Vallitalea longa: one gene and its partner. The protein of the gene in region 2 interacts with the protein of the main gene of each other region in a pairwise test. Links are inferred from orthologs where the notes say so. Each region holds a gene or a part of one and is shown on either strand. Other genes may lie near its edges. The genes, in order: dprA and recA.

Region 1 (11,787 bases), on a different replicon or contig from region 2:
GAAATTTTATCTCCTAATTCATTTTCAAATGCTAACTTTTGCTTCGCATTCTTTTCTGCTTCTGTAGTACTAAGACTTGAGTTAAATGCTTCTTTATAAGTCATTCCAGTATTAGATATGATACCCATACTATCAAGTGCCATTTGAGCATCTTGTTTCTTTTTCTTATCTACATATATTGAAGAAGCATCGTCTTTAACTTCATATTTAATTCCCTGCTCTTCTAATAAAGTCTTGACTTCATTTGTAGTTTTGGGTTCTAATCCAGAAACAAATGGTACCATCTTTGTTTTATTAAGTGCTATTGTTAATATACTCAATGCAATAACCGTGACTACCAAAGCTGCTATCATCTGCAACTTTTGCTTTTTGTCAAACTTGTTCCAGAACCCGGTTATTTGGTCTGAAGTTTTACTTATAAAACCAGGCATATGTACACCCCTTTAACATAAATCACACATCCATTTTCTAACTTAGTTTAGGTTTGACATCTAAATATTATTTAGACTTGCATACGCATTATTTCATTATATGCATCAAGTAATTTATCTCTCAAAGTTACTGTATATTGTAACGCCACTGAAGCTTTTTCTGATGCAACTAGAACATCAACAAAATTATCAGTTTTCCCTGTAGCAAAATCTGTAGTTACTTGTTCGGATTCTTTCTGCAATTGATTAGTATCGTCAATTAATCCTATTGCAGCTTTGTAAATATCTTCAAACAATTGTCCAGATTCATTTTTTGATTTGTTGCTACTAGATATGATATTATTTATACTGCTAATATCTCCAATTTGGATACTCATACTATACCACTCCAATCATATCAATTTATTAATCTCTTTCTTATTTACCAATCTCCAAAGATTTCATTGCCATTGATTTAGCTGCATTCATTGCAGTCACATTAGCTTCATAAGAACGATTAGCTGATATCATATTAACCATTTCTTCCACTGTGTTAACATTAGGCATTAATACATAACCATCCTTATCAGCTTCTGGATGACTAGGATCATAAACACTTTTTAATGGAGCAGTATCTTCTATTATTTTGGATACTTTAACTCCTGAAGCAGTATAATTGTTTATTGAATTATTAAGCATAGAATTGAAATCAGTGCTACTTTGTTCTTCGAATAGTAAGACTTTTCTTTTATATGGTCCACCATCTTTTGTTTTGGTAGTATTTACATTGGCGATATTCTGTGAAATAATATCCATCCTTAGTCTCTGTGCAGTTAATCCAGTTGCACTAACATTCATTGAATTAAAAAAAGACATTTATCTAACCTCCAATCATATTTTTGATTTATCTTATTATATACCCAAGGTAAATTGTTTTATCTTACCTACTTAAAACTGTTTTAATTCTACTAAAGTTATTAGATACTTGGTCAACTAAAACATTGAATTTAATCTGATTTTTTGTAAGTTCTGTCATTTCTGTATCAATGTTAACATTATTACCATCTAATCTATAACTTAGATTCTTTTTATCAACAACAACTTGTGGTGTCATAGTATTAAAACCAATTTTAGATGAGTTATTATTGGATAATAATGCCTCTTGTAATAGCCCTTCAAATTTTACATCTTTTCTTTTATAACCTGGTGTATCTTCATTAGCAATGTTTTCTGAAATTACATTATGTCTCAATAAACTAGCATCTAGAGATTTTCCTATAAGATTAATCCCGTTGTACATATTATTACTTATCATAATTCCACCTGCCTTTTTATTCCATTAATATTTATTATAATTTATATGTCGAAAATTGCAAGGCTTTTGTAATGAGCAATTAGACTTAATTTACACTAATCAAATAAATAAGACTTAATTATTAATTTTAGTTCTTAAATACTCAGTAATCTTTTACACAAAATTACTTTTATCCTATATATTGTATCAGTTTATGTCATAATATACAATATATACTTAACAATTTTTGAAAATATTACCTAGTATTTACAGTAATAGCCTTTTTTCCCATTAAAATAATGATGCTACATATAGTTCATAAAACATCAAATAATATACAAGAAAAAATATAAATAAGAAATTTTATAATTAACCAAAAAAAAGAAAGCTTTTGCAAGCTTTCCCTCTTTATTAAAAAATCTTAAAGTTTTTTGAGTTCTTCAATTAATACATCATTAAGAACTTTAATATAAGTTCCTTTCATACCTAGTGAACGAGATTCTATAACTCCTGCACTTTCGAATTTTCTTAATGCATTAACAATAACAGATCTAGTAATTCCTACCCTATCAGCTATTTTACTTGCAACTAATATGCCCTCTTTACCATTTAACTCTTCAAAGATGTGTGTAATCGCTTCTTGTTCTGAGAATGATAAAGTACCAATTGCAGATTTAACGATAGTTGTTTTTCTGATCTCTTCTGTATTTTCTTCGTTAATTGATCTCATGATTTCTAGTCCTACCACAGTAGCACCATATTCACTTAATATTATGTCCTCAATGTCATAGGAAGAATTATTCTTGTATAGGAATAAAGTTCCAAGTCTCTCTCCTGCAATATCAATTGGAATGATTATACCAATATAATTATTTGCATTTACTTTTGAAGAGAACCCTAAAGTTTCAAGATTAACATTTTCTTTGGTTGATAAAACATTTAATAATCTTTCATTTAAATTCTCATCAATACATGCTCCAAGTTTATCTTGTAACAACTCCTCAATTATACCAATTTCTTCCCTATTATGAAGTCCTAGTAATTTGCCCTTTTTACTAATGACTAATGCATTAGAATATAAAATATCACTAAGTACTTCACAGATGTCGGTAAATATTACCCTTTGTGTACCTGTTCTTTGTAATAATCTGTTAATTTTTCTTGTTTTATCCAGTAGTTGTACACTCATTAAATTTTCCCTCCTAAATTATTATGCTATTAAGTTAAAAGCATCAACCAAGTTAACACATTTTATTATATTACGAAGCTTCTAAATATTCAAGTATATATTTTAAATTGACGCTATTACCTTTCTTTTTTTTAAATCAAAGCAACTGCCCTAGACTATTATTTTAATTACTTTGATTATTTTAACGAATAAATTAAATCTAATCATTTGTAACATTTTCTTTCAAAATACTATAATTACATTCTTCATTATTACATTTTAGATATTTGCCCTTTTCAACCATAATAGTTCCACATTTAGGACAAATTTCTTTTGTAGGTTTGTTCCAAGTCATAAAATCACATTTAGGGTTGTTTTCACACCCATAATATCTTCTGCCCTTTTTAGTCTTTTTAATAAAGATCTCGCCACTACATTTAGGGCAAGCAACACCCTCAACTTTTTCATATAGAGGTTTTGCATTTCTACATTCTGGAAAACCAGGACATGCTAAAAATTTACCATATCTGCCAATTTTGATTACCATGTTCCTACCACATTTATCACACAACACATCAGAAACTTCGTCCTTTATTTCAATTTTGCCTATTTTTTCTTCAGCATATTCAATTGTATTACCAAAATCAGGATAAAAGTTTCTTAGTACTTCTTTCCATGGTATGTTTCCTGTTTCAACTTCATCAAGTTCTTTCTCGAGAGCTGCTGTGAATTTCACATTAACTATATTCTCGAAATATTTTTCCATTATATCATTTACTATTTCTCCTAATTCAGTTGGAAAAATATTTTTCTTTTCTTTAGAAACATACCCTCTCTTTTGAATAGTAGATATAGTAGGAGCATAGGTACTTGGTCTACCTACACCGTTTTCTTCTAAAGTCTTAACTAATGATGCTTCAGTATATCTTGGTGCAGGTTGTGTAAAATGTTGTTTGGAGTTTAACTCTATCAAACTTAAATTAGAATCCTTATTAATATTTCCAATCTTTTGGTTATCTTCTGTTTCATCCAAAATATTATAGACTTTTAAAAATCCATCGAAAATTAATACTGAACCGGAAGCATTAAATCGGTAATCTCCTCCACTAATTTTTATTGATTTTGTAGCGTATTTTGCGGGCTTCATTCTACTTGCAACAAATCTGTTATAAATCAGCTTATATAATCTTAATTGATCCCTTGATAATGAATCTTTTATCTCATCAGGATGAATATCTATATAAGATGGTCTTATTGCTTCATGGGCATCTTGTACATTAGTTTTTTTATTACTTACAATTTTTATATTATTTACATACTCTTCTCCAAAACTACTTTTTATATGTTCTTTTACTGCTTTGTCTGCATCATCAGAAATACGTGTAGAATCTGTACGAAGATAAGTTATTAAACCTATTGTACCTTTACCTTTTACATCTACACCCTCATATAACTGTTGGGCAAATCTCATAGTTTTAGCAGTAGTAAAATTCAATTTTTTAGCAGCTTCTTGTTGAAGAGTACTGGTAATAAATGGTTGAAGTGGTTTTTTCTGCCTTATACTTTCTTTTACATCATTTACTATATAGTCTTTGTCTTTTAGGTAATCAACTATTGTATCAACCTGCTCTTTGGAAGTTATTTTCATCTTTTTATCTTTGCCATAGAATGTAGCAATAAATTCATCCTTTGATTTATCGTCTTTTAGTTTCGCTTCTAATGACCAATATTCTTCGGGTATAAAGTTATTAATTTCTTCTTCTCTATCACAAATCAATTTTAAAGCAGTTGACTGGACTCTTCCTGCACTAAGTCCTTTTTTTATCTTTTTCCACAACAACGGGCTTATCTTATATCCGACTATTCTATCTAGAATTCTTCTAGCTTGTTGAGCGTCAACTAAATCCATATCAATTTCTCTTGCTTGTTTTATTGAATTCTTAACTGCATTCTTTGTAATTTCATTGAATGTTATTCTATAAAATTTTTTGTCTTGCAAATTAAGAGAAAATAATAAATGCCATGATATCGCTTCACCTTCACGGTCAGGGTCAGTTGCTAGGAAAACTTTATTAGCCTTTTTAACTTCTTTTCTTAAATGTTTTAGGAGTTCACCCTTACCCCTAATAGTAATATATTTAGGTTCGAAATCATTTTCTATGTCAACACCTAACTGACTTTTAGGCAAATCTCTTACATGTCCCATTGAAGCTTCAACTTTATAATTACTACCTAAAAATTTTTTTATAGTTTTTGCTTTTGCAGGCGATTCAACTATTACTAAATTTTTTGCCATTTTTACCCTCCACTACAATTTTTTAATGAAATACTTATTTGGCAGTTGTTTTATTACGCCCTTAAGTTCCAGTTTTGTTAATATCAACCCAAGTTCATCAATTGGTATATTTGACTTACTATGTATATCGTCAATAAATAAAGGTTCTAAACTTAAACAAGAATACACTATTTTTTCAATTTCTGCAAGTCCTAAAGTAATATTTTCTGAATTTTTTTGTTTTTCATTGCTATATTTATATGAAAATTCCTCTAAAATATCATCAATATTAGTTACCATCTTTGCACCCATTTTTATTAGATGATTAGTACCTTCACTTAATTTATCTGTAATCCTACCAGGGATACTATATACATCTTTCCCTTGTTCTAATGCTTGGTCAGCAGTAATTAATGAACCACTTTTACTAGCAGCTTCTACAATTAAAACACCGTCACTTATACCACTTATAATTCTATTTCTAAGAGGGAAATTACCTGCTTTAGGGATTTGATTAACAGGAAATTCAGATATTAACGCTCCATTTTCACTAATTTTGTTCATTAGCATATAATTTTCTTTTGGATAACATATGTTAACACCGCACCCAAGTACAGCATATGTCTTACCACCACCTTCTAAAGCTCCTTTATGTGCAGCGGTATCAATCCCTCTAGCCATACCACTAATAATTATAATTCCCATTTTTGCTAATTCTCTTGCAAAATATTTTGCAATTTCTCTACCATATTCTGTACATCTTCTAGCACCAACTATAGCTATAATAGGTGAATTAGCAGATAGTTCACCCTTAACATAAATACCATATGGATAATCATAAATATTTTTTAGATTTTCAGGATACATATAATTATCAGTAGAATAAAAATTAATATTGTTTTTATTAAGTCTGTCATAATATTCTATTATTTTATGTTTATTTCTAGACTCAATAATTGTTTTCTTATCAATTTCTCTAATTCTTTTTACTTCATCAAGTTCATCATAAGTTGCCTCCCATATATACTTTGGTTCATCAAAATAGTTAAGGAGGTATTTGATTTTTTTCAATCCAATACCTTTAATATTATTTAACCATAACCAATAATGCTCCTTTTCCATAGTACTCCCCATACGCATCACCTTTTAGTACAATTATTTGTTATTTTTTCTTTAGTCTCGTTACTAGTTTTTTGATTTTGGGTACCCAAAATTCCCACAAATGATAATAGAATTTGCTGACCACTAAATCAAACTCACCTATATACTCTACAAAATCTCCATTAAATCCTTTTTTAAACCTATATAATCCATATAAGTGATGATTTGGGTCCAGATTACCAGAAATACCTCTAAAATCATATAATGTGCAGCCACAATCCATAGAATATGCTATCATATGCCACTGCAATAAATAATTAGGCATTAGATTTCTATAAAGGTTGTCACTAGCTCCATAGAGATACCAAGATTTTTCACCATTCAAGAGTATGATGGCTCCAGATACTATAATGCCTTCTGGGTTTTCTTCAGCTAGTTTTTTCATCTCCGGTATTTCTCTTTGTAGTTTATTAATCCTGTCTTCATTAGGTTTTTTGGAATTTTGTTCTTTATCTAAGTCTTTAATTGATTTATCTAAAGCTTTATTAACATTATACTTTGCCATAAAAACCTTCATTTTACCTTGTTTTTCCATTGATTCATACATATCTTGGAAATATTTTAGAGGTCTTGTTATGAAACCGTCTCTAGCTCCTGTAATTCGCATAATTCTTTCAAACTCTTTTAGATCATTAATATTTCCTTCATATATTTCTATACCTTTTTTTTCTGCTAATCTGATATTATATCTAGTTTTGTGATGAAAACTTTTAAAAAGAGTATCTTTGTCTTTATCTACATCTAATTTAAATACAAATCTAGGCTGAATACCTTCAAAATCAAGAGTGGTACCTTTGTGAGCATAACCCATATCTTTAATTGAATTAATTAGCATTGAATTATCTATACCATCTTCTCTAATATCTCCATCAATAGTTCTTTCCTTGTAAATAATACAAGGATCTATCTTAACAAAAATCGCTTTAGTTTTTTTAGCATATTGCTTAACATTTTTTGAGAATTCTCTAATCAATGAAACATCATTGTAATCAAGAACATACCCACGTGGAGCATATAATATATATCGAGATAGACCAGGTAACTTTCGTCTTAAAAGCATAGCTGAAGCTTGTAAATCACCATTATCGTCTTCAAGTCCAACTAATTCTTTAGTCCATTCACCCATACTTTTAAAATTACCCCATTCTATTGATTGTAAAGCATGACCATTAGGATGTTTTTCATTAAATAGAGTATATTTCTTTTCATCTATATGTGTAACAAAATTCATTAATTCTTTACCTCCGAAACGTATGTCCTCTTTATATTCTCTTTTACAAACATGGGAGAGATTTTGATCTCAACTATCATATTATCTATTTTAATATTAGTAATATCTACAATAGTATATTGCATATTAGGTCTTCCTAGAATCTCTAAAGGTAAACCTTCATAATATATGATTGTTTTACTTCTAAATAAATACCTATATATTTCTTTTAGATAGTATTTAGTAACGGATAAAAATCTAGAACCTATCGGCTTTTTCAATAAACCCATTCCGTCATAAAATCCAATGGGAATTATTCCAATGATTTTATTCTGTTTTGATTTATAGCTATTACCATAACCAATATTTTCGCCTTTATTAACTTTTTTGGTATATATGATTCTAGATTTAACTTTAGATATTTTTTTGAGTCCTATGTTTTTTTGACTATTACAAGGACCAAACAAAGCATTACCCAATCTTACCATATTATAATGAGCATGTTTAAAGTCTATTGTATTTTCACTATTGGCTATATGATATATTAAATCATTATAATAATTATCAAAAAAAGTTTTATATTTGTCAAATTTTTCTTTTTGGTTTAATACATAATTTTTATTATTTTTATAGGTTGTTGCAAAATGAGAATATATGCCTTCAAGTATTGCATAAGTAGATTGTTCTAATAATAATTTAATTTCTTCTAGTTGATTATAATTTATGCCAAATCTATTCATACCCGTTTCAACTTTCAGATGAAACTTTATTTTTTTCTGATTATTGTTTGTCCATTTGATTAAATTCTCTAGTTCATTCAATGAACAAATACTCATTGTAATATTATTATCATAAATTGTCTTATAATCATTACTGGGACCCATTAAAAAAATAGATTGCTGTATGTTGTTTTTTCTAAGTTCAACACCTTCATCAAGTAACCCAACTCCAAAATAATCTACATCTTCACTTAATGCTTTAGCTATTTCTACACTACCATGACCATAAGCATTACCTTTTACAACTGCCATTATCATAGTACTACTATTCAATTGTTTTTTTATTTTGGATAAATTATAATATAAATTATGAAGGTTAACTTCCAAATAGATATCAGACAATTGTCTTCCTCCTCAAATCATTCTATTAATTTTCCCTAAGTTAACATTATAAACAGTTTATGGAATAATATCAAGTTACTATTTTTTAATCCCAGTAATTGCGATCAAGAGATCTATATTGTATTGCCTCTGCTAGATGTTTTTCTCCTATATCAGCTTTACCTTCTAAATCAGCAATCGTCCTAGCTACTTTCAATATTCTATGATATGCTCTAGCACTTAAATCAAGCTTGTCGAAAGCAGATTGCATCATTTCTGCACATTCATCATTCAATTTACAATATCTATCAATTAATGCAGCACTTAACATAGAATTAAAATATATATTGCTGTCTTTATATCTTTTCTGTTGTATTTTATGAGCCGCCATCACCCTCTTCTTAATATCACTTGAAGATTCCACCTTCTTTTTCTCATTAAGATCGTGATAATTAACATTATTGGCTTCCACGTGTAAATCTATTCTATCCAGTAAAGGTCCTGATATCTTGTTCAGGTATCTCTTTATCTGTAGTGGGGTGCAACTACATTTCTCCCTGTCTGGGTAGTAACCACAAGGGCAAGCGTATTATAGTTATTATACCCTTATTTCAATTACATATTTAGCATTTCTATTATAATATATAACATTTTTAGTATTTTGTAAAATAATTTATTAAATATAATATCTTTGTTAATATTTATTTTTATTTTATTTCATTTTAATTATGCTATCTCATATGGGTATTTAATACTATTAACCATAAATATGGATTAATATACCCTCTATTTATAAAAAATCATATTAACATAGGAAAAAACTAGTTTAATTATTTGGATTAAAAATATACTGGATTAAACAGTTTAATTGTATTATCGTTTAATCTAGAATTATAAACAGTAAGTAAATTCCATTTTATTATTGATATACTTTTAAGAAATCTTCTTCAGTGATTTGAATATCTGATTTAATATAGTTTTCTAAGATTTCTACGTTTATATTATCTATATTAACATAATCTAAATTCTCGGTATTTAAAAATGATAGCTTATGTATATAATCGTTATGTAACTTAAAAATATATTTTCCTTTACTATTATTTAAAACTCTTCCTTTATCAGAGTCAAAATATTGCGTATGATATTTGCCCATCATATCTTGATACTCAATCTTAGTAAAGATTATTTTTCGTAAAAATCCATAAGAATTTTTCCTGGTCAAAAAAACATTCTTTAAATTAGATAACTTTATATTATTCCTATACCCTCTAGCTTCATATACTATGTCACCATCCCCTAAAATTTCTGTTGATATACCAAAAAAATAAGTTAATGGAAGGTAAATTTTTTCTTGTTCTGTTTCAATTTCAACGAAACAAATTTGACAGCTCTTAAAATCATAAAATCCTTGTCCTGAATTATATATGCATAAGTTAAGATCACGTACTTTTCCATTTTCCATTTCTTCACCATAAAATGTAGAAATATTAAAATGTGGTTGTACTTCAAATTTATGTATTTGTAATTGCATATTGGAAATCCATACAGCAGCTATTGTCACTGCTATTGACGCAATAAATTGCGATAAATGTAATATATTTATTGTTTTATTTTTTTTATGAGTTTTATAATTTTTAAGTATTTTGAATCTCTGAGATCTTTTAACTTTTTTAGGTTCATTATTTATTATCTCATTAATGATATTATTATAATCACTAATAAATTTGTTATTATCTTTAATCAAGTAAAACAAAGTAATATATTTATTAATTATGTTACCATTAGTCCTTTTAACTTCTCCAGTATGCTCTTTAAGTATTTTAATTATTTTGTTTACAGAACATTCATTAATACTATCTTGCTGTATTCCTTGATATAAATCTAATCCTTTAGTCTTAGATATATATTCAATAAATAATTTGTTTAGTTTTGAATAATATTTATAATCAATTGTATATAATACTTTTTCTATAGAAACAATTAGGTCATCATGTGCTTTTAAATATTTTAATACTACTGGACTAAAATCATCTGTATCAATTAAAGATGGATTAAACAAATCACACATATCACTAAACGTAAAATCATTTGTAATTTTATTAGGAATATCATTACCTCTATCTTCAACAGGTGTAGTTATAATAGCTCCATATTCTAGGCATCTAGTAATACTTAACTTAATTACAGTGTTACTTCTTTTTATTTTAGAAATTTCCTCTTGTCTTCTTTCCTCATCATTATTTCTTTTAAATATTAAATCTACAAAAATTAAAGTTACTATAATTCCAATTGTCTCCGTAAATGTACCTCTAATATAATCATTTAAAAATAACTCATCATTAATAATAAAGTCGAAAAACCCTAATAACACTAGTATTATAATAAGTATAACTATAATTTTACGATAAACTTTCATACTCCCTCCTAATTATCTGTATATCTTTTTGTTGTAATATTGCAATAAATATTTTATATATACTCTACTTTTTTTCTAGATTAGTAACTTCTTTATAAATAACCTTTGTATTTTCTCCAATGTATTCTCATCCGCACAATAATAAATTTGCCTTATGTTTTTTATATATAGTCTATACTCATATGAAATAAATTGACATTTAATATATGCTATAGCACTATATTATTACCATAATGTTCCATATGTTAACACATGTATCATCTGTATATTCTCCTTACTATCATCAATATATGTTATTTAAAGTGAAATCTAGTTTCAGAGATAACTCTAATTCACACATAATTGCTTCTTTGTTAACCTCAGTACAATTTAATTTAATAAAATCATTTTTATATTGATATATTATGTTGTCTTTTAAGTAGTACTTATTCTTCTGAGATAGATTAACTTTCTCTATATCAAATTGCCAATTTGCTGAATAACCTTTTTCTTTAATCAATACCAATAATCTTTCCCTGTCAATAATTTCATCGTATGTATAGTCTTCCATAAGTTTAGTTTTACTCTTATAATATTTATCATTAATCTTGTAGAATTTTTTTGTATTACTACATAATAAATCTCCTAATGTCAAATCTCCAAGTTCTAAATCTAATAGTTCATCATATTCTTTCATATATTCCTCTAAACTCTTTTTAACTGGTTTCTCTTCAACTACTTTATCCTTATCCATTATTACATCATAATCTGCAT
Region 2 (11,998 bases):
GGGGCAATGATATTACAGTTAAGGGATTTACCTATGGAATCAATAGAAGCAGTTATTTCTGCGCCATATATAATAGGTATGGCTGTATCAGCTTTAGTTGGTTATCTATGTATCAAATTTTTAATCAAGTTGATTAAGAATAACAAATTGCATTATTTTGCATATTACTGTTTTGCAGTTGGTATAATTGTAATAATCGCATATTTTGTTAATTAGATTAACTTAATAATCATAAATAAGATTTATGGTTTTTCGAATAGACATATGAAAAAGGGGGTAGTGATATGGCACCAAAGAAAAAAACATCTACTAAATCTACTAGTAAGAAGACTACAACTAAAAAAAGAACATCTAAGAAAAAAGATGATGACTTGATTTTGAATGATCTCAAATATGAAATAATCGCTTTAATATTTTTTGCTTTTTCATTACTCATGTTTGTTAGTGTTTATTTAGATAAGGCAGGGGCATTAGGAAGAATCATCAATAACGTTTTTTTTGGATTGTTTGGAGTTAGTTCATACTTAATACCTATATTGATATTTTTAGCATCGTTTTTTAAAATATTCAATAAAGGAAATAAATTACTAAATAATCGTATCTACCTAAGTTGTATTTTATTGTTGACGATATCTATTTTTTCACACGTCATATATATAAAAGGAGTTCAGATCATAAAAGTAAGTGGATTGAATGGATTGTTACCAGCACTGGCTAATTATTATAAATTATCTACTACAAGAGTATCAGGTGGATATTTAGGAGGATTATTTGGTGATTTACTTATTTTATTTATAGGGAAAATTGGTACTTACATATTATTAGTGTTGATATTTATAATTCTCATAATATTATTAACACAAAAATCATTATTCAAGTTACTGAAATCAATTGGTATTAAAGTAAAAGACGGAAGTAAAAATGCAATAGAAAAAACTAGAGAAGCAAGAGAAACTATGATTAAGGAATATGATTCTACTGAAGAAGTAAATTCCAAGAAAGAAAAAGTTAGTTTCTTAAGTAAAGTTTCCCTAAGCATTGATGATAAACCTGTAGAGGATTTTTTAGAAGAAGATAAGGAAAATGATATAAAAGAGAAAAAAGAAGAAGTCGTACATAAAGCTATAGAAGAAAAATATGTACCACCTAAAAATGATGTGAAATCAAGTAAAGTATATGATGATAAAGAAAAAAATGTAGAAACGGGTATTATTATAGAAGAAGACACCCAGGCAGAAAAAGTAGAATACAAATTCCCTGCAATCGATTTATTGAAGAAGAATCCTCTTAGTGGAAATAAAGGATCAAAAAGCGCAATACTCAAGAATGCAGATAAATTAGAAAAAACTCTTGAAAGTTTTGGAGTCAGAGCAAAGGTACTAAATGTAAGTTGTGGACCAACAGTAACTAGATATGAGCTTCAACCGGAACAAGGTGTGAAAGTAAGTAAAATAGTTTCACTATCGGATGATATCGCTCTTAATCTTGCAGCATCCGGAATTAGAATTGAAGCGCCTATACCTGGTAAATCAGCTGTCGGTATAGAAGTACCTAACAAGGAAGTTAGTTCAGTATTTCTACGAGAAGTTATTGATACTAATGAATTCAAACAATTTCCTTCCAATGTAGCTTTTGCTTTAGGTAAAGATATTGCTGGTAAAGTAATCGTGGCAGATATAGCACGTATGCCTCATATGCTTATAGCTGGTGCCACTGGTTCAGGTAAAAGTGTATGTATCAATACCCTTATTACAAGTATCATCTATAAATCTACTCCAGAACAAGTGAAATTGGTGATGATTGACCCGAAAGTAGTAGAACTTAGTGTATATAATGGCATTCCACATCTTTTGATACCAGTTGTAACAGATCCTAAAAAAGCAGCAGGTGCACTTAACTGGGCAGTCAGTGAAATGTCAGATAGATATAAATTATTTGCAGCATCGAATGTAAGAGACGTAAAAGGTTATAATAAGTTAGTAGCCAAGAATGGTGAAGGAACTACATTACCACATATTATCATCATTGTAGATGAGTTAGCAGACCTTATGATGGTTGCTCCAAATGACGTGGAAGATGCAATTTGTAGATTAGCCCAAATGGCAAGGGCGGCAGGTATCCATTTGATTATTGCTACTCAAAGACCTTCTGTAGATGTAATTACAGGACTAATTAAAGCTAATATTCCATCAAGAATAGCTTTTTCTGTATCTTCAGGTACTGATTCAAGAACTATCATTGATATGAATGGTGCTGAGAAACTTCTTGGAAAGGGAGATATGCTTTTCTATCCAGTAGGTATACAAAAACCTCTTAGGGTACAAGGTGCTTTCATATCCGATAAAGAAGTTGAACATATTGTAGAATTTCTGAAAGAAAGTCAGAAAACAATATATAATGATAAGATAATGAAACAGATATCTAGCGGTAAATCAGTTCTTAATAAACAAGCTGACAAAGACGACTATTATAATGATGCATTAGAATTGGTTATTGAAAAACAGAAAGCTTCAGCTTCTATGATACAAAGAAGATTCAGGGTAGGTTATAATAGAGCTGCTAGAATTGTAGACCAGTTACATGAATCAGGGATTGTAGGTGGTGAAGAAGGAAGTAAACCTAGAAAAGTTTTAATAACCAAGGAAGAATATGAAGAAATGAAAAACCAAGCTTCTGCAACGTCTGAAGACAAATAGTAACTAATAGTGAAATGATATCTACATTAATTATGACTAACTTTTATTAGAAGGAGAAATGAAAATGAAAACTGATATTCAAATAGCTAATGAAGCTAGAATGAAACCTATAAGTGTAATTGCAGAAAAATTAGGTATGACAGATGATGACATTGAATTTTACGGAAAATATAAAGCTAAAATAACTGATGAATTGTATAAGAAAGTAGAAAATAATCAAGATGGAAAGTTGGTACTCGTTACAGCTATCAATCCAACACCAGCAGGTGAAGGAAAAACTACTACTTCAGTAGGTCTTGGGCAAGCTATGGGACAATTGGGTAAAAATGCTATTATTGCACTAAGAGAACCTTCACTAGGACCATGTATGGGTATAAAAGGTGGAGCAGCAGGTGGCGGATATGCACAAGTTGTGCCTATGGAAGATATTAATCTCCATTTTACTGGTGACATCCATGCAGTTAGTATAGCACATAATCTTTTATCTGCTATGTTGGATAATCACCTACAGCAAGGAAACAAATTAGGTATTGATTCTAGACAGATAGTATGGAAGAGAGTTGTAGATATGAATGATAGAGCTCTCAGAAGTATTGTAGTTGGTCTAGGTGGTAAAATGCAGGGAGTGCCAAGAGAAGATGGATTTATGATTACTGTCGCATCAGAAGTGATGGCTATATTATGTCTAGCTACTGATCTAGAAGATCTGAAATCAAGGTTAAGTAGAATTGTGGTTGCTTATACATACAATGGTGAGCCAGTAACAGCTGGAGATTTGAAGGCTCAAGGAGCAATGACTGCACTACTTAAAGATGCGTTGAAACCTAATCTTGTTCAGACTCTAGAAAATACACCTGCACTTATGCATGGTGGACCATTTGCAAATATAGCACATGGATGTAATAGTATCAGAGCAACAAAACTAGCATTGAAATTAAGCGATATCGTTATTACAGAAGCAGGATTCGGTGCTGATCTTGGTGCTGAGAAATTTTTAGATATAAAATGTAGAAAAGGTAATCTGAAACCAGATGCAATTGTTATTGTTGCAACTATCAGAGCGTTAAAGTATAATGGCGGTATAAGTAAACAAGAACTTGCGAAACCGGATGTTGATGCAGTCAATAGAGGTTTTGTCAATCTTGAGAAACATATAGAGAATCTTCAGCAATATGGAGTACCTATCATTGTTACCCTTAATTCTTTCATAACCGATTCTAAGGAAGAAATAACTTCTGTAAAAGAGAAATGTGAAGCGATGGGTTGTGAATTCGCTATTTCAGAGGTATGGGAAAAAGGCGGTAAAGGTGGTATAGAGTTAGCAGAAAAAGTATTGGAAACTCTAGATAATAAAAAAAGTGATTTTAAATTCTTATATGATGAAAATGATAGTATAGAAAATAAAATCGATTGTATAGCTACTAAGATATATGGGGCTAATAGTGTTAATTATACTCCAAAGGCTAAAAAATCCATTAAGAGAATAGTTGATATGGGACTTGATAAATTACCTATATGTATTGCTAAAACTCAATACTCATTTTCTGATAATGCTAAGTTGTTAGGTAGACCAGAAGGTTTTGACATAACAGTTAGAGAAGTCAATGTATCAGCTGGAGCAGGATTTATAGTAGCTATAACTGGAAATGTTATGACTATGCCTGGATTACCTAAAGTGCCAGCTGCAGAAAATATTGATGTAGATAAAAATGGTAAAATAAGTGGATTATTCTAGATAAATAGGGAGGAAATACTTATGAGCACTATCATAATCGATGGTAAAAAAACGTCAGGTCAAATTAAAGATGAACTAGCCAATGAAGTAGTTGGACTAAAGGAGAAAGGTGTTGAACCGACTCTTGCAGTTGTTTTAGTGGGTAGTGATCCTGCATCCCAAGTTTATGTTAAACATAAGAAAAAAGCTTGTGAATATATAGGAATGAGATCATTAGCTTATGAGCTTGATGAAAAAACTACAGAAGAAGCGCTTCTTGAATTGATCGATGAATTAAATAATAGAGATGATGTACATGGAATATTGGTTCAGTTACCACTTCCTAATCATATAGATGAAGAAAAAATTCTACTTGCGATTGACCCATCAAAAGATGTAGATGGTTTTCATCCTTACAGTGTAGGAAACCTAAGTATAGGTAGAGATGGTTTCGTTTCTTGTACACCAGCAGGTATTATAGAACTGATTAAGAGGTATAATATACAGATAGAAGGTAAAAACTGTGTAGTTATAGGTAGAAGCAACATAGTTGGTAAACCTGTTTCTATGCTGTTATTAAAAGAGAATGGTACAGTAACTATTTGCCATTCAAGAACAAAAAATATAAAAGAAATATCTAAAAGAGCTGATATATTAGTAGTCGCAATAGGTAAAGCTAATTTTGTTACAAAAGACTTCGTAAAAGAAGGTGCTACTATTATTGATGTAGGTATGAATAGACTTGAAAACGGAAAATTATGTGGAGACGTAAAATTTGATGAGTGTTCACAATTAGCAGGGGCAATAACACCTGTACCAGGTGGCGTAGGTCCTATGACAATTGCAATGCTCATGAAAAACTGTATTAAATCAGCAACAAATATGTTAAAATAAATAATAGCTATCGTAAGCTCACGTAAATTAAAATAACTTGAATACAAAGGAGTGTTCTTATTGAACATAAAAATTTCATTTATTTCACTAGGTTGTGATAAGAATCTTGTGGATAGTGAAGTCATGCTAGGATTATTAAGAGACAAAGGATATACATTGATCAATGATGAGAAAGAAGCAGATGTTATTGTAGTGAATACATGTGGATTTATACAAGATGCAAAAGAAGAGAGCATCGAAACCATTATAGAAATGGGAAAGTATAAAGACACTGGTAAATGTAAAGCATTGATTGTAACAGGCTGTTTAGCACAGAGGTATCAAGAAGAACTTGTGAACGGAATGCCGGAAATAGATGCAATTCTTGGAGTCTCTAATTATGATAAAGTAATTGAAGCAGTTGAATCAGTACTTAACAATAAAAAATATATTGCTTTTGAAGATAATAGTCATCACCCACAAGATTACATTAATAGAGTAATCAGTTCAGCAGGTTATTCTACTTATCTAAAAATCGCTGAAGGGTGTGACAATCATTGTACTTACTGTATCATACCTAAAATAAGAGGAAAGATAAAAAGTAGAACAATAGAGAGTCTTGTTAAGGAGACAGAGTATTTAGCTGAAAATGGTGTGAAAGAACTGATACTAGTCGCTCAAGATACAACAAAATATGGTATTGATATTTATGGAGAGAAAAAATTACCAGATCTTCTTAGAGAATTATGCAAAGTTGATGGTATAGAATGGATAAGACTATTATATTGTTATCCAGAAGAAATAACAGACGAATTGATTGAAGTGATTAGGGATGAAGAAAAAGTACTCAATTATCTGGATATGCCTATTCAACATGCTAATAATGATATATTGAAGAGGATGGCAAGAAAAGGTACAAAAGAAATGATTCAAAATGCAATATCAGAACTTAGAAAAAACATACCTGATATATGCCTTAGAACTACACTTATTACAGGTTTCCCTGGAGAAACAAGAGAACAATTCGAAGATATGAAAAAATTTGTACAAGACATAAGATTCGACCGTCTTGGAGTTTTTGCGTATTCACCAGAAGAAGGTACTAAAGCTGCATTGTTCGAAGATCAGATAGATGATGAAGTCAAGGAATCAAGAAAAGATGAAATAATGGCGATGCAACAGGGAATATCCAAATCTATAAATGAAGAATTGGTAGGTAAGGTCTATCCTGTAATTATTGAGGGATATATTCCAGAAGATAGGGTGTATTGTGGAAGGACTTATCGTGATGCTCCTGAAGTAGATGGCATGATATTTGTAAGTTGTCCCTATGAATTAATATCAGGGGATATTATTAATGTTAAGGTTAGTTCGTCTAATGAATATGATTTAATAGGAGAGATTACTGATGAATATAGCGAATAAGTTAACTTTGTTTCGGGTTATATTAATTCCATTTTTTTTACTATCATTATATATAATAGAAGCACCATATGGTAATATCATAGGTGTTACAATATTTATAGTTGCTAGTTTAACTGATTTTCTTGACGGGCATTTAGCAAGGTCAAGAAATCTAGTAACTGATTTCGGAAAATTCATGGATCCATTGGCAGACAAGCTTTTAGTAGCTTCAGCATTGATTTATTTAGTAGAAGCAAAAGAATTAGCTGCATGGATTGTTATCATAATTATCAGTAGAGAATTTGTTATTAGCGGATTTCGTTTAGTTGCTGCTAATAAAGGAGTGGTTATCGCTGCAGGTTGGTGGGGTAAGATTAAGACATTTACAACTATGATTATGATTATAGTTGTTATCTGTAATTTTAATTTTGAAGGTATAGTCGTTATCGAACAGATACTTATATATGCTTCTCTACTATTTACAGTAATTTCTGCACTAGATTATATAACTAAGAACATAAGTATTTTTCATGAATAGTTTGAATTGACTTGGGAAAGAGAGATGGAACCATATGACTGCTGAAATAATAGCAATTGGAACAGAATTACTACTTGGAGATATCCTCAATACTAATGCCCAATACTTATCTAGGCAATTAGCAGATATGGGAATTTCAGTTTATTACCAATCAGTTGTAGGAGATAATGTTGATAGATTAAAAGAAACGTTAAAAAATGCTATGAATAGGACTAGTATCATTATCACAACTGGGGGGTTGGGTCCTACAACTGATGATTTATCTAAAGAAACTATAGCAAAATTACTGGATTTACCTCTTGTTGAGCATGAAGAATCAAGAGACAGGATAATAGATTTTTTCAAGAATCGTAACATAGATATGGCAGAAAATAATTTAAAACAGGCTTATATTCCTAAGGGGGCTATTGTTCTCAAAAATGATAATGGTACAGCTCCAGGGTTTATAGTTAATACCAAGAAGAACACTATTGTCGTTCTACCTGGACCTCCTAGTGAAATGAAACCTATGTTCGAATCAGAAGTAAAGAAGGAATTGAAGAAATTAAATGAAGGTGTTATATTATCAAGGACAGTAAAATTATGTGGTATTGGAGAGAGTACAGTAGCTAAGATTTTACAGGATGTGATTGATAAGCAAACCAATCCTACTATTGCTCCTTATGCAAAAGATGGAGAAGTACATCTTAGGATTACAGCTAAAACCGATAATGAGACTGAAGCTGTTAATTTAATTGATGATATGCAGCAAAAAGTTGATGAATACGTTGGCGATTATATATATACTACAGATGAGAAAACTCTAGAAGAGACACTAGTAAGTACATTAAAGGATAAAAATCTTACATTATCTGTAGCGGAATCTTGCACAGGTGGTATGTTAAGTGGTAGAATAATTAATTGTTCTGGAGTTTCTGAGGTATATAAGGAAGGGCTTATTACCTATTCTAATGAAGCTAAGATGAAATATCTCGGTGTGAAAGAAGAAACTCTTGCAAAGCATGGTGCAGTTAGTGAAGAAACGGCAAGAGAAATGGTAGAAGGACTTATAAGCAAGTGTAAAACAGATACCGCTATATCTGTTACAGGTATTGCAGGACCAACAGGAGGTACAGCTCAGAAGCCTGTAGGACTTGTTTATATTGGAGTGCACTATAATGGGACCACTACAGTCAAGAAGTGCAACTTTTATGGTAATAGACAAAAAGTTAGAACTAGAGCTGTGGTAGAAGGTCTGATTATGTTATGGAATCTAGTTAAATAATCACTATTTAATAAATTACAGGTTAAGTAATATATCCAATATATTTTTAGCCTGTAAAAAATGCCTATATATAAATTAGGAATTAATTAGATTGATCGGGAAACGATGAATACCGATCTGGCCTCCAATTAAATTAAAGATAGGATATATATTTTTAAGTCTATTGACTGGTAGGCTTATTTGTTATAGAATTCTTGGATTAGCGATATCATAGAAAAAACATAATAACATGCTAAATGAAATATTTGTTAAAAATGTGTTGACGTAAGTAAAAATATATATTATAATTAATAACGAACATAAGTTCGGTTGACTTTTAATTTGAAAGGGGGAACCTAGTTAATAGGGCATTTATGAAAGAAGATAAAAAACGAGCATTAGAAGCAGCAATTTCCAATATTGAAAAGGCATATGGAAAAGGTGCAATAATGAAGTTAGGTGAATCCAGAGAAAATATGAATATTGAAACCATTCCTACAGGATCACTTAGTTTAGATATAGCACTTGGTGCGGGAGGTATTCCAAGAGGAAGAGTTATAGAGGTATTTGGACCTGAATCTAGTGGTAAAACAACTGTTGCATTACATATGGTAGCAGAAGCACAGAAAAAAGGCGGTATAGCTGGTTTCGTTGATGCTGAACATGCATTAGATCCTGAGTATGCGAAGAAAATTGGTGTAGATATTGATAATTTATATATATCACAACCTGACAATGGTGAACAAGCACTTGAGATTACTGAAACAATGGTTAGATCTGGTGCAATTGATATAGTTATAGTTGACTCGGTTGCTGCACTTGTTCCAAAAGCAGAAATTGAAGGGGAAATGGGAGATTCTCATGTAGGACTTCAAGCAAGGCTTATGTCTCAGGCGTTAAGAAAGTTGACAGGAAGTATTAATAAATCTAATTGTATTGTTATTTTTATAAATCAATTGCGTGAAAAAGTAGGAGTCATGTTTGGAAGTCCTGAAACTACTACTGGAGGTAGAGCACTAAAATTCTATTCATCTATCAGACTTGATGTCAGAAGGATTGAAACGCTAAAACAAAGTACTGACTTTATTGGAAATAGAGTTAGAGTTAAAGTTGTTAAGAATAAAATTGCTCCACCATTCAAAACAGCTGAATTTGACATAATGTTTGGAAAAGGTATATCAAAAGCAGGGGATATCTTAGACTTGGCGACTCAAGAGAATATAGTTAATAAAAGTGGTGCTTGGTATTCATATAATGAAACCAGATTAGGACAAGGAAGGGAAAATGCTAAGCAATATCTTATGGATAACCCTCAGTTGTTAACTGAAATAGATACGTTGGTTAGAAAACATTTCGATATACCAGTAGACGAAGTGAAAGATGATAAGAAAAAAGAAGAAGTTAAAAAAGAAACAACTAATGATAAAAAGAATAAAAACAAGTAGAAATTAGTTTTATATAAATAAATTGTTAATTAGTAATGGGACTGGTTATATACAGTCCTTTTTTATCTTATGGGAAAGGATAATTATGACTATAACAGATATTATTCAAAACAAAAGATTTAAAAACTATTATGATATACATATAGATGGAGAATATATGTTTTTTGTAACTTATAAGGAATTAAAGTTTTTGAAACTTAAGATAAATGATGACATTACAGAAGAATTTTTGCAAAAAATATATAGAGAATATATTATTTCGAGAGCTAAAAATAGGGCTTTAAGACTACTTACTAGAAAAGATATGACTAGAAAGGAAATTATCCAAAAATTAAAACTAACTGGTTATAATGACTATGTAACTAATAAAATAATATTATTTTTAGAAGAATATAATTTTATTAATGATAAAAAATACGTTGAAAAATATGTTAATTATAATCAAAAAAGAAAAAGTGTCAAAAAAATTGGTATGGAACTTACCCAAAAAGGGATTTCTAAGGATACGATAAATGAATATATAGAAAATATTGATTTTTGTGAAGAAGAAAATGCATATAATTTATTATATAAAAAATATAAAAATGTAGATACTATAGATAATAAAATAAAAAGAAGAATGATAGGTTATTTAATGAGAAAAGGTTATAATTATAGTTTAATTAATAAAGTAATTGACCAATTTATGCGAAAAAAAAATTTAACTAATACATAACAAATATGTAAAAAACGTTATGAAATATGTATACTATTTAAAAGAGTTTTTATTAAAACTTGACATAATTTCTAAAACGTTATAAAATTTATATGTTATGGAAAATAACATCATGCACAATGAAAAATAAATAATGAGGAGGTGTTACCATTTGATTGATAATCCAATAATACTAGTAATATTAATACTTGTCGTTGCAGTCGTGGTTGGAATAATAACTTTTAAGCTTGGTGTTTCTTATAGAAAGAAAGTAGCAGAGTCACAATATGGATCAGCTGAACAAAAGGCTAGAAAAATAGTTGATGAAGCTATAAAAGAAGCAGAATCTATTAAACGAGAAAGTCGTTTAGTGGTTAAAGAAGAAACTTACAAAATCAAAAGTGATTTGGATAAGGAAGTTAAAGAAAGACGAAACGAATTACAACGCCTTGAAAGACGACTTCTTCAAAAAGAAGAATCTTTGGATAAGAAATCTGATACTTTAGAAAGAAAAGAGAATCAGTTAGTATCTAAAGAAGAGCAATTATCTAAAATGAAAGCAGAAGTTTCTGAATTACAGAAAAAACATGTTAAAGAGTTAGAAAGAATTTCTGGCCTCACCTCCAATCAGGCAAAAGAGTACCTTTTGAAATCTGTTGAGAATGAAGTGAAACATGAAACAGCAATTTTAATTAAGGAAATGGAAGTTAGAGCAAAAGAAGAGGTCAATAAGAAATCAAGAGAAATATTGGCAAATGTAATACAGAAATGTGCAGTTGATCATGTGGCTGAGACTACTGTATCAGTAGTTCCTCTCCCAAGTGATGAGATGAAAGGAAGAATAATAGGTCGAGAAGGTAGAAACATTAGAACCTTAGAGACTTTAACAGGAATAGATCTTATTATTGATGATACCCCTGAAGCAGTTATACTTTCTGGATTTGACCCGATAAGAAGGGAAGTTGCAAGAATTGCACTTGAAAAATTAATTGTTGATGGAAGAATCCATCCAGCGAGAATCGAAGAAATGGTAGAGAAGGCTAAAAAAGAGGTAGAGAATATTATCCGTGAAGAAGGTGAAATGGCCACTTTCGACACAGGTGTTCATGGCTTACATCATGAATTAACAAGATTGTTAGGTAAAATGAAGTTTAGAACAAGTTATGGACAGAGTGTATTAAAACATTCTATTGAAGTATCTCACTTAAGTGGATTGATTGCCGGTGAAATAGGAGTAGATGTAAGAGTAGCTAAGAGAGCTGGTTTATTACATGATATTGGTAAATCAGTTGATCATGAAATGGAAGGTTCACATGTTTCCATAGGTGCAGACTTATGTAGGAAATATAAAGAATCTGAAGTGATTATTAATGCTGTTGAAGCACATCACG

The links.
Region 1: the proteins of recA (region 2) and dprA interact in binary tests that used the Bacillus subtilis proteins (3 or more experiments, as listed by UniProt). The link is inferred for Vallitalea longa from one-to-one orthologs.

Annotation. Positions count from the first base shown.
Region 1 is NZ_BRLB01000002.1:269,334-281,120, forward strand. What follows is about bases 4,232-6,999. They hold dprA (DNA-processing protein DprA), read right to left. Parts: upstream 6,282-6,999; coding sequence 5,181-6,281; downstream 4,232-5,180. Other genes in these bases: topA (type I DNA topoisomerase), read right to left, coding at 4,232-5,168; QMG30_RS07450 (lipid II:glycine glycyltransferase FemX), read right to left, coding at 6,310-6,999. Also shown: flagellar basal-body MS-ring/collar protein FliF, read right to left, coding at 1-431; flagellar hook-basal body complex protein FliE, read right to left, coding at 503-808; flagellar basal body rod protein FlgC, read right to left, coding at 849-1,286; flagellar basal body rod protein FlgB, read right to left, coding at 1,351-1,725; GTP-sensing pleiotropic transcriptional regulator CodY, read right to left, coding at 2,126-2,893; more of topA, read right to left, coding at 3,093-4,231; more of QMG30_RS07450, read right to left, coding at 7,000-7,539; alr (alanine racemase), read right to left, coding at 7,539-8,639; QMG30_RS07460 (magnesium chelatase subunit ChlI family protein), read right to left, coding at 8,725-9,090; QMG30_RS07470 (hypothetical protein), read right to left, coding at 9,538-11,034; QMG30_RS07475 (phospholipase D-like domain-containing protein), read right to left, coding at 11,318-11,787. UniProt on the Bacillus subtilis protein: Protein that helps load RecA onto ssDNA during transformation. Binds cooperatively to circular ssDNA, is able to bridge different segments of DNA. Favors the loading of RecA onto SsbA- or SsbB-coated ssDNA and formation of RecA-DNA filaments.
Region 2 is NZ_BRLB01000021.1:76,064-88,061, forward strand. What follows is about bases 7,899-10,877. They hold recA (recombinase RecA), read left to right. Parts: upstream 7,899-8,842; coding sequence 8,843-9,913; downstream 9,914-10,877. Other genes in these bases: QMG30_RS21730 (competence/damage-inducible protein A), read left to right, coding at 7,899-8,489; QMG30_RS21740 (regulatory protein RecX), read left to right, coding at 9,999-10,628; rny (ribonuclease Y), read left to right, coding at 10,783-10,877. In the rest of the region: QMG30_RS21700 (undecaprenyl-diphosphate phosphatase), read left to right, coding at 1-216; QMG30_RS21705 (FtsK/SpoIIIE family DNA translocase), read left to right, coding at 285-2,696; QMG30_RS21710 (formate--tetrahydrofolate ligase), read left to right, coding at 2,761-4,431; bifunctional methylenetetrahydrofolate dehydrogenase/methenyltetrahydrofolate cyclohydrolase FolD, read left to right, coding at 4,453-5,304; 30S ribosomal protein S12 methylthiotransferase RimO, read left to right, coding at 5,371-6,708; pgsA (CDP-diacylglycerol--glycerol-3-phosphate 3-phosphatidyltransferase), read left to right, coding at 6,692-7,225; more of QMG30_RS21730, read left to right, coding at 7,260-7,898; more of rny, read left to right, coding at 10,878-11,998. UniProt on the Bacillus subtilis protein: Multifunctional protein involved in homologous recombination, DNA repair and competence.